Regions from separate parts of the Paenibacillus suaedae genome, predicted to be linked through region 1. Evidence: riboswitches for the same ligand, from Rfam matches in the RefSeq annotation. Region 1 holds a riboswitch; the other holds the start of a gene.

What was found. Region 1 has a riboswitch for FMN ahead of RQP50_RS22450 (DMT family transporter). Riboswitches for the same ligand answer to the same signal wherever they lie in the genome.
Region 2: linked by a shared signal. The riboswitch ahead of ribD (bifunctional diaminohydroxyphosphoribosylaminopyrimidine deaminase/5-amino-6-(5-phosphoribosylamino)uracil reductase RibD) and the one ahead of RQP50_RS22450 (DMT family transporter) in region 1 are both predicted to bind FMN.

Annotation. Positions count from the first base shown of each region.
Region 1 covers NZ_JAVYAA010000006.1:239,909-244,341, forward strand. The annotation lists gene RQP50_RS29385 (DUF3973 domain-containing protein) at 67-279, shown strand; gene ytaF (sporulation membrane protein YtaF) at 357-998, shown strand; gene RQP50_RS22450 (DMT family transporter) at 1,121-2,041, opposite strand; FMN riboswitch at 2,145-2,325, opposite strand; gene RQP50_RS22455 (GNAT family N-acetyltransferase) at 2,564-3,745, shown strand; gene RQP50_RS22460 (hypothetical protein) at 3,902-4,213, shown strand; gene pdaA (delta-lactam-biosynthetic de-N-acetylase) at 4,333-4,433, shown strand, end outside.
Region 2 covers NZ_JAVYAA010000001.1:1,634,961-1,639,393, reverse strand. The annotation lists gene RQP50_RS07275 (bifunctional 3,4-dihydroxy-2-butanone-4-phosphate synthase/GTP cyclohydrolase II) at 1-204, opposite strand, end outside; gene ribE (riboflavin synthase) at 226-909, opposite strand; gene ribD (bifunctional diaminohydroxyphosphoribosylaminopyrimidine deaminase/5-amino-6-(5-phosphoribosylamino)uracil reductase RibD) at 912-2,060, opposite strand; FMN riboswitch at 2,391-2,550, opposite strand; gene RQP50_RS07260 (peptidylprolyl isomerase) at 2,720-3,157, opposite strand; gene lysA (diaminopimelate decarboxylase) at 3,369-4,433, opposite strand, start outside.

The sequences.
Region 1 (4,433 bases):
CATATGATACCTCAACAGTGCTGCAAGCGGCACCGGATTATACCCACAATAAGGAGTTGAACAGCTATGTATTACTGCCTGCAATGTTCCAAAGTCCATCAAGAGGATGGCACATCGGTAGTATTTCGGAATGTGTTCTATGTAGATGAGATGAGCAAACGCAAATTCCAGCTTGGAGATTGTCATTCGAACCCCCCCCTGCCCTATTCAGCAGGAAGTGAGCATCAGCTAGTGTTCGTGCCTCCGAGGGAAACTGTGCTGCAGATGCTTCACGATTGACAGGACGGCAAATGACATTCAATTAACAACCATTTATAACTTCGAATCAAGGGAATTAACCAAGGGAGAGATTCATCATGCAATGGATTATGATTATAGGATTAGCAGTCGCTTCGAGTATAGATAATTTAGGGGTGGGAATATCGTACGGAATACGGAAAATACGAATTGGAGTCCTTTCGAATCTATTCATTTCGCTCATCTGCTTCATTTTCAGTATGGCCGGTCTCATGTTCGGTCAATGGATATCGCAGGTTCTTCCTGGTATACTGCCTACCTTGCTTGCCGCATTCATCCTGCTTATTGTCGGAATCCGCATTGTTCTACTGACCTCTCACCATGGCAACTCGACGGAGACCGCTGCAGTAGAAGCAAGCAGTGAAGCTAATTCAAGCTCTTCACTAGAGCGAATGCTGCAGAGACCAGAGGAAGCGGATAAGGATAAATCGGGAACGATTAACTTATGGGAAGCAGCTGTGCTTGGCGTTGCACTGTCTGCCAATGCGCTTACAAATGGCCTAAGTGCTGGACTTATCGGATTATCACCGCTCGCCATATCCCTAACCGCAGCGATCGGCAGTTTTGTCACATTGTGGCTGGGTGCCGTGCTTGGGCAGAAGATGGCCAACATTCGCATAGGACGCTATACAGTAGGACAATTCAGCACGGTGCTAAGCGGAGCTATCATCATTCTTGTCGCTATCAATTCCTTCTTCTAACCTAACTAACATAAGAGACCCTGTCTGCTATGCGTTCAAGGCATAGCAGACAGGGTCTCTTATCATTTATGGAAGACGATTGACAGCAACTTCATTAAGAATCATAGCACTGCCACCGCCGATTAATTTTGTCTTGATACCATATACAACGCAATCCAGATGAGAACGAATCCTGAAATTTGCGCTGCAGTGACCGCCTGATGGAACACGAACCAATTCATCATCATCCCTACCAATGGGAATGACAACTCAGCCAGAGTCGCATATGAGGCCTTGGTAGTCGATAGACCGCGATAATACAGCAAGAGACTAACCAATCCTGGAAGAAGAGCCTGCAAGAAGATGTAGAACGACAGTGTCCCCCATTCTGATGCGGCGAAATTCCAGCTTGGTGACTCCCATGATGTCAGCACGATGAGCAGAGGGAGTGCCATCAAAAATCGCAGCGATGTGACCGTCTCATATTCCATTTTGTCGAGAAGCAACCGTCCCATAACTGTGGAACCGCCCCATAGGAATGCTGCTCCAAGTGCCAATAGACTGCTGAAGCCAATGACTTCATTGTAATGCCCAATTGGCAAAGACCATCCAAAAGTCAATAAATACGTACCGATAATAGCAAGAATAAGCAGTAGCGAGAAGCGACGCGGGAGCGTCTCCTTCAACAACAGCCGCGCTAAAATAATTGCAAAGACTGGTTGCAGCTTCTGCAGCAGCAGTACGCCATTCGCATCACCATGTGCAAATGCTTCGGTAAACATAATGGTCGCTATTACTGAGCCGCCCCATGACAGGAACAGCAATGCCAGTACATGCTTCCATGTGCAGTTTCGCAGCTCTTTCCGGTGCATCCATAACACCGGGATCGCGTACAAGGCGAGCATCAGATGCTCGATCAATACAATTTGGGTCGAAGTCATGGACTCCATGACCCATACCCGGAACAGTGGGCCAATTCCCCACAGTGCCGCTCCCATCGCAACGAACCATACTCCTCTTGCGGAGCTGCTCATGCGTGTGTCGGCCTGGATACGATGTTCCATATTCAATAACCTCCAAGGTTGTTGAATATAGGATCTAGACATGCAGAAGAGAAAAATTCGCATTAGACCTGTTGTTGTATGCAGTTGTACCAAACAACGTGTGCGAGATCTTCTTCCATCCGGACTATACCGTCGGCCTTGGCTTCTCACCAAATCAGTCGCTGTTCTTCCGTTCGATGCTTACATGTTACAAGTAACCGAGTAAGCGAACAACGAGTCGCGGGCTCGGGCGCAGCTGCACCCATACCGCCGGTCAGGAATTTCACCCTGCCCTGAAGATCCATATTCAATCCACATAGTAGCATGCTGTTGCTTCCTTGACATGCCCTGACTTCATTATATCTAGATTTTCAGATTGAGCAATATGACATTTCGCATTTTCATGAAAGTTTTCACCATTTGCATATATTACCATCCCTACTTTTCAATCGAACCTTCTTCATTCAATCGTTGCATCCCTGTCTATTTCATCTACAATAGATCATATACAGCGGCACACACATTTATTGAGGGGGATTGTCAATGTCAATTGCTCGTTTGAACAAGGAACAGTTTTCTGAAGCCATATCGCTATCCGAGTATTCTTTCCAGTACAGCGTTGAACCTGAAGACTATGAAGAATATCTGCATAAATTGGGGAAACATGAGATTTTTGGTGTGTACGATGAAGGCAAGCTCGCTGCGAAGCTTCATATCCTTCCTTTTCACATCTATATCGGCCAGAATAAGCTGAAGATGGGTGGAATCGGTGGGGTTGCCACATATCCTGAATTTCGACGCAAAGGATATGCCAAGCAATTGCTGCACCACTCACTGCGCGTGATGCAGGCCGCTGGAACTTCTATATCCATGCTCTATCCTTTCTCCATCCCCTTCTATCGCAAAGCAGGCTGGGAAGTATTCAGCGACCGCATGACTTGCCAATTCAGCCGGCATGATCTAATTCCATTGAATCCTGAACTGACAGGCGTTGTTCGCCGCTATACCAAGGATACGCATTCTACTGATATTGAAGCGGTATATGACGCATGGTCATTGCAGCATTCAGGTATGGTCGTTCGCGATCACGAATGGTGGCTTGCTCACTATCATAATCGCACCGCGGCGGTGTACTATAGTGAGCATTCGCAGCCTCAAGGGTATATGTTGTATGAGATAAAAAATAATGCTATGCATGTACATGAATTCATGTGCGTTACAAGGGATTCTAGACAGGGGCTATGGAATTATATTTGTCAGCATGATTCTATGGTAGAGCAAGTAAATATGCGTCTTTGTGAGAATGAGCGCCTGTTTTTCGCCTTGAACCTTCCACGAATTGTTCGTACCATACAACCTTTTGTCATGGCACGAATTGTAGATATTACATTATTTCTACAGCAATATACGTTTGCACCTGTACCTGCACACCCTCCCCTCTCTCTGTACATAAGTGACGACCAGGCTCCGTGGAATAATGTAGTCATTCAATTTGAGAACGGGCAAGCTGCTATTCACTCTCAAGATAGGAAGCAGGTTCGTACCACTGTCAACACGACCAACACCCTGTCCATGAACATTAGAGCACTCACAACCATGCTGCTTGGCTATCAGCGACCATGCGAATTATTCGATAACGGATTTATTGCAGGTTCCATCAACAGTATTGAAACTCTAGAGCAGTTCGTTCCGCGACTTCATCCATATATATCCGACGCTTTCTAAGCTAAGCGAGTAAGTAAGTATGAGCATTCATCTCCAATTGGCATTACAGGCCGATCATTGCAACGTCTTTCCCTCTCAATTAAGTAATAGGATTGAGAATCACAATTCATCTTCGTTATAATAAGCTGTATGAATCTATGTAAGGGAGTTTTTGCAATGACGCGTAGTGCAGTAGAACAACAAATTATCGACAATTATGAGCGTGATGAGCAAATGATGATTCTTATCTTTGCACAATGGTGTGTGAACCATAATCTTGATCCAGCCGAGCTCTATCATCGCGCATACCCGAAGCAGGGCGACAACTATCGATTGCAGCAGGCAATTGATCTTACGGTTCCGAAGGAGGAGGCCGGACCAATTCCTGACGACACTTTGTTCGCCGTGCTGTCTATGTACAACAACGAAGATCTTGCCTTCGTCGTGTCGGAAGAGTTGGAGAAGATGAAGCAGTCTAACAACAAATAAGGATTACTTGTATTCTCATTAGGAATGCATGGGTATCAGTGCGTATAAGTTTACTGCAAATATGGAATAGTAAGCCATGATTGATCGATTCTAACCTACATCAAGGAGTATATTTGCATATGAAACGCATTCTGATTGCCACTGCTCTCCTCTGCTTGCTTGCCGCAAGCATTCAGCCAGCCGCATACGCCGAACAGGGTCCAGCATTTCACTTTGGATT
Region 2 (4,433 bases), on a different contig from region 1:
ACGCTCCTGCGTAATAGGTACGCATACCAATCCTCGGCCTTCTGTAATCATGAAGTTAATAACTTCCGGTGTTGCCTTGTCGGCTAACGCGATAAAGTCGCCTTCATTTTCCCGATCTTCGTCATCAACCACAATGATGACCTTGCCCTGCTTCAAATCTGCAATTGCATCTTCTATCGAATCAAAGTGAAATGCTTCCTTCATGTTGTTCCTCCCCTTTCACCATTACATAAAACCATGCTCTGCCAAAAACGCTGCATTAAGACCTCCAGAACCAGAACGATCCGAATCCTTTGTCTCGTTCTCCGGCCCTGATCTACCATACCGGAGCAAATGATCCACATACTTGCCAAGCACATCACATTCAATGTTGACGGTATCACCCGGCTGCTTGCGCTGAAGAGCGGTTTGCGCCAACGTATGTGGAATAATCGATACGGCAAACTCTCCATGCTCTGCTCGTGTTAGGGTTAAGCTGATGCCGTCAATGGTGACAGAACCTTGTGGAATCATATATTTCGCCATCTCAGGCCGACTCGCCCGACATTCGATGACAACAGCATTCGCATCTCTTGTTCGTCCCACAATCGTTGCAAGACCATCTACATGTCCTTGTACAATATGACCGCCGAATCGTCCGCCTGCTGTCATTGCACGCTCTAGATTGACCGGATCGCCCGGCCTTAAATCCTTCAAATTCGTATGGCGGAACGTCTGCGGCATCACATCCGCCATGAAGGAGCTGCCATCATAGGACGTTGAGGTCAGACAAACACCATTGACGGCGATGCTATCCCCCAGCTTCATGCCTTCTAGAACCTTAGATGCTCGGATATGAAGCACCATCGCCTCGCCCCGATTCATCACAGACTGCAGTGAGCCCACTTCTTCAATGAGTCCGGTGAACATTGCTATGCTCCTCCTTTAATGCTGGAATGAGTCAAATGCTCCACCTCACGCTTGCCGAACGGATATCCAGTGATGCAGATATTATCTCCGAGCTTCTCAACCTCCACATGCTGAAGCCGGTATGCATCCTGCATCCGCTCTACACCTTCAAACACAAAACTACCAGGCGCATGCTGACCGCCGACGACAATCGGAGCCATAAATATTGCAACTTTGTCGACCAGCTTCTTCTCTAGCATCGCCCCATTCAATCGACCTCCACCTTCAAGGAGTATGGATCCGATCTCATGTTGGCCGCACCATTCCATCATCTGCTGAAGGTCTACCTTCTCGCTTTCTCCGCACTCGAAGACCTCTACGCCTCGGGACACCAATTCACGCCGCTTCTCCCCGCTTGCCCGTGCAGTTGTGAAGATGCAGGTTCGTGCAGCTTGATCGGTTACGACCTTGGCGTCCATAGGGATCCGAAGCTTCGAGTCTACAATCAAGCGCACTGGGTTTACCCCAGGGACTGACAGACGTGTTGTCAGCGATGGATCATCCGCAAGTACAGTGCTTATGCCTACCATAATCGCTTGATGACGGTGCCTCATCGAATGAACGAGTTCACGACTTCGCTCATTCGAGATCCACTTGCTGTCACCAGTCAAAGTGGCGATCTTGCCGTCCAGCGTACTTGCTGTCTTGAGGGTAACGAACGGAATGCCGGTCGTAATATGCTTAGCGAACATTTCAATCAGTGCGAGACCTCTCTCCCGAAGCACATCCAACGTTATCCCAATTCCATGATCCTTCAGTAGAGCAATTCCTCTCCCTGCAACCGCTGGATTCGGATCGACGCAAGCGATCACGACACGGGCGATTCCCGCTTCAATCAATCGCAGGCTGCAAGGCGGTGTTCTCCCATAGTGGCTGCATGGCTCAAGGGTCACATACGCAGTCGCTCCTCTGGCCGCTTCACCAGCCATCTGTAAAGCATGGACTTCCGCATGGCCTTCACCACGCCGCAAATGAGCTCCAAGACCGACGATTCGTCCCTCGTTCACAATGACACAGCCAACTGCAGGGTTCACATCGGTCTGTCCAAGCACCTGCTCTGCCATGTTCACAGCGAGCTGCATGTACAGTTCATCATTGATAACAGCAGACATTGGGTATCCTCCTTTCCACAAACAGATCAAGGCTAACGCAAAAAAGCCCTTCGGATCCTCCGAAGGGCATGATTGATTGAGCTTACAGGTATGTACTTAATTTCACAATAGTCGCACATAAGCATAATTTCCATTTGTATATGACAAATAAAACCGACAACAAGGATGTTCTCAGCAAACTGCATCGATTTCGCATATGTCAAATACGACGATAGATGAATAGAAAACCTCGCGCTTACGCAGGTATTCGCCGTCCATTTCGCCTGGAATGCTCATGAAATTGTGAAAATAAGAACTTGAAAGAACTAATTATCGAGTTCTTCTCTCCTGACGCCCCTTCTCCCATCCAGACTATACTGTCGGCTCTGGAGTTGCACCAGATCCACCGTGTGGACGAATCCACCCGGGTCACGGACTAAGAACACCTTGCACACGCAAGAATAGGTTCATCACCGCCGGTCGGGAATTTCACCCTGCCCTGAAGGTCTGTCATTCGTATTGCTATAAAATTAGTTTCTAAGATGTTGCACTTAGAAGTGTACCACCTGACCTGGTAAAATGCAACTTGTGTCGCTTCACCGCATGGAACCATTCAGATGCGTTCAAATAAAAAAGACGTGCAGCAGCCAAGCTGCATACACGCCTTCCCTCAATTATTTCTATTCTTCCACGATGGTAACTTGCTTCATCTTGTCGCCTTGCTTAACAGCATCTACATGCTCCATGCCCTCTACAATTTTGCCAAATACCGTATGCACGCCATCCAAGTGAGGGAATGCATCGTAAGTGATGTAGAATTGGGAACCGCCTGTATCCTTGCCGGCATGCGCCATCGCAAGTACACCACGCTCATGCTTGTGCGGGTTGCCTTTTGTCTCACATTTGATTGTGTAGCCTGGGCCGCCTGTACCTGTTCCGTGCGGGCAACCGCCTTGCGCTACAAAGCCCGGAATAACACGGTGGAATGTCAAGCCGTTATAGAAACCTTCGTTGGACAGCTTCTCAAAGTTTGCAACGGTACCTGGTGCCTCTTGCTCATGGAGCTGGATTTTCACCGTGCCGCCTTTTTCCAATTCAATCAATGCATATTTGCTCATCATGTATCGTCTCCTTCCATATGTACAATGCTCACGCTTGCTCATCCGATTATACGTTATTTCTTAACAAAAAGAAAACACCCGATTTCTGCCTCATCGTTATGCCACGACAAGACAGAAGATTGGGTGTTGTATTAATTTCCATATATGGTGTAACTTCGGATGTGAAATTCAACTGCTGCCGTGGAGCTTGCAATCGTCACATCCCGTACTATTTCAGCGCTGGCTCGTTGCGTAGACGAGCTGGAATGCAGTCATTGCGCACGATATCTTCATGCGACTCACGACGTACAACAATATCCGCTTCCCCCTTGTGCACGAACACGACAGCTGGTCTTGGAATACGGTTATAGTTGCTTGCCATCGAATAATTGTACGCACCTGTGCAGGACACAGCCAACAGATCGCCCTGCTGGACGGCAGGAAGCACAGCATCCCAAATCAGCATATCGCCGCTTTCGCAGCATTTTCCTGCTATCGACACTGTCTCCGTGGACTCATTAGTCGAACGGTTAGCAAGCAGTGCCTCATAACGAGACTCATACAGCGCTGGTCGAGGGTTGTCGGTCATCCCTCCATCAACAGCTACATATTTGCGCACTCCTGGAATATCCTTCACAGAGCCAACTGTATACAGTGTTGTTCCCGCTTCTCCAACAATACTGCGGCCTGGCTCTACCCAAATTTCAGGCAAACATTCTCCGATGTCAGCAAAATGCTGCTTTACAGCATCTGTAATGGCCTTTACATAATCGCGAACATGCAGAGGCGTATCCCCTTCTACATAGCGGATGCCGAAACCGCCGCCCAAGTTCACAACCCGGAATGCGATCCCTAGCTGTTCCTTCACCCCACGAGCAAATTGTGCAACGCGTTCAACCGCCATTTGGAATCCTTCAGTTTCGAATATTTGAGATCCGATATGCGAGTGGATGCCCAGCAGCTCCAAATGAGTTGCATCCGCCGCATGACGCACAGCCTCAAGCGCCGTACCATTGCCGATGTCAAAGCCAAACTTCGAATCCGTCTGACCTGTCGAAATGTATTCATGCGTATGTGCCTCAACACCCGGTGTAACGCGGAGCAGCACAGGTACGGACTGATTGCGTTCTTGGCAAATCGCATTCAACAGCTTCAGCTCCGTGAAATTATCAACAACAAAGCAGCCGATGCGGGCATCAAGCGCCATTTCGATCTCCTCGGGCGTCTTATTATTCCCATGGAAGTGGATTCGCTGGGCCGGGAATCCAGCCTGCAAGGCTGTATACAATTCCCC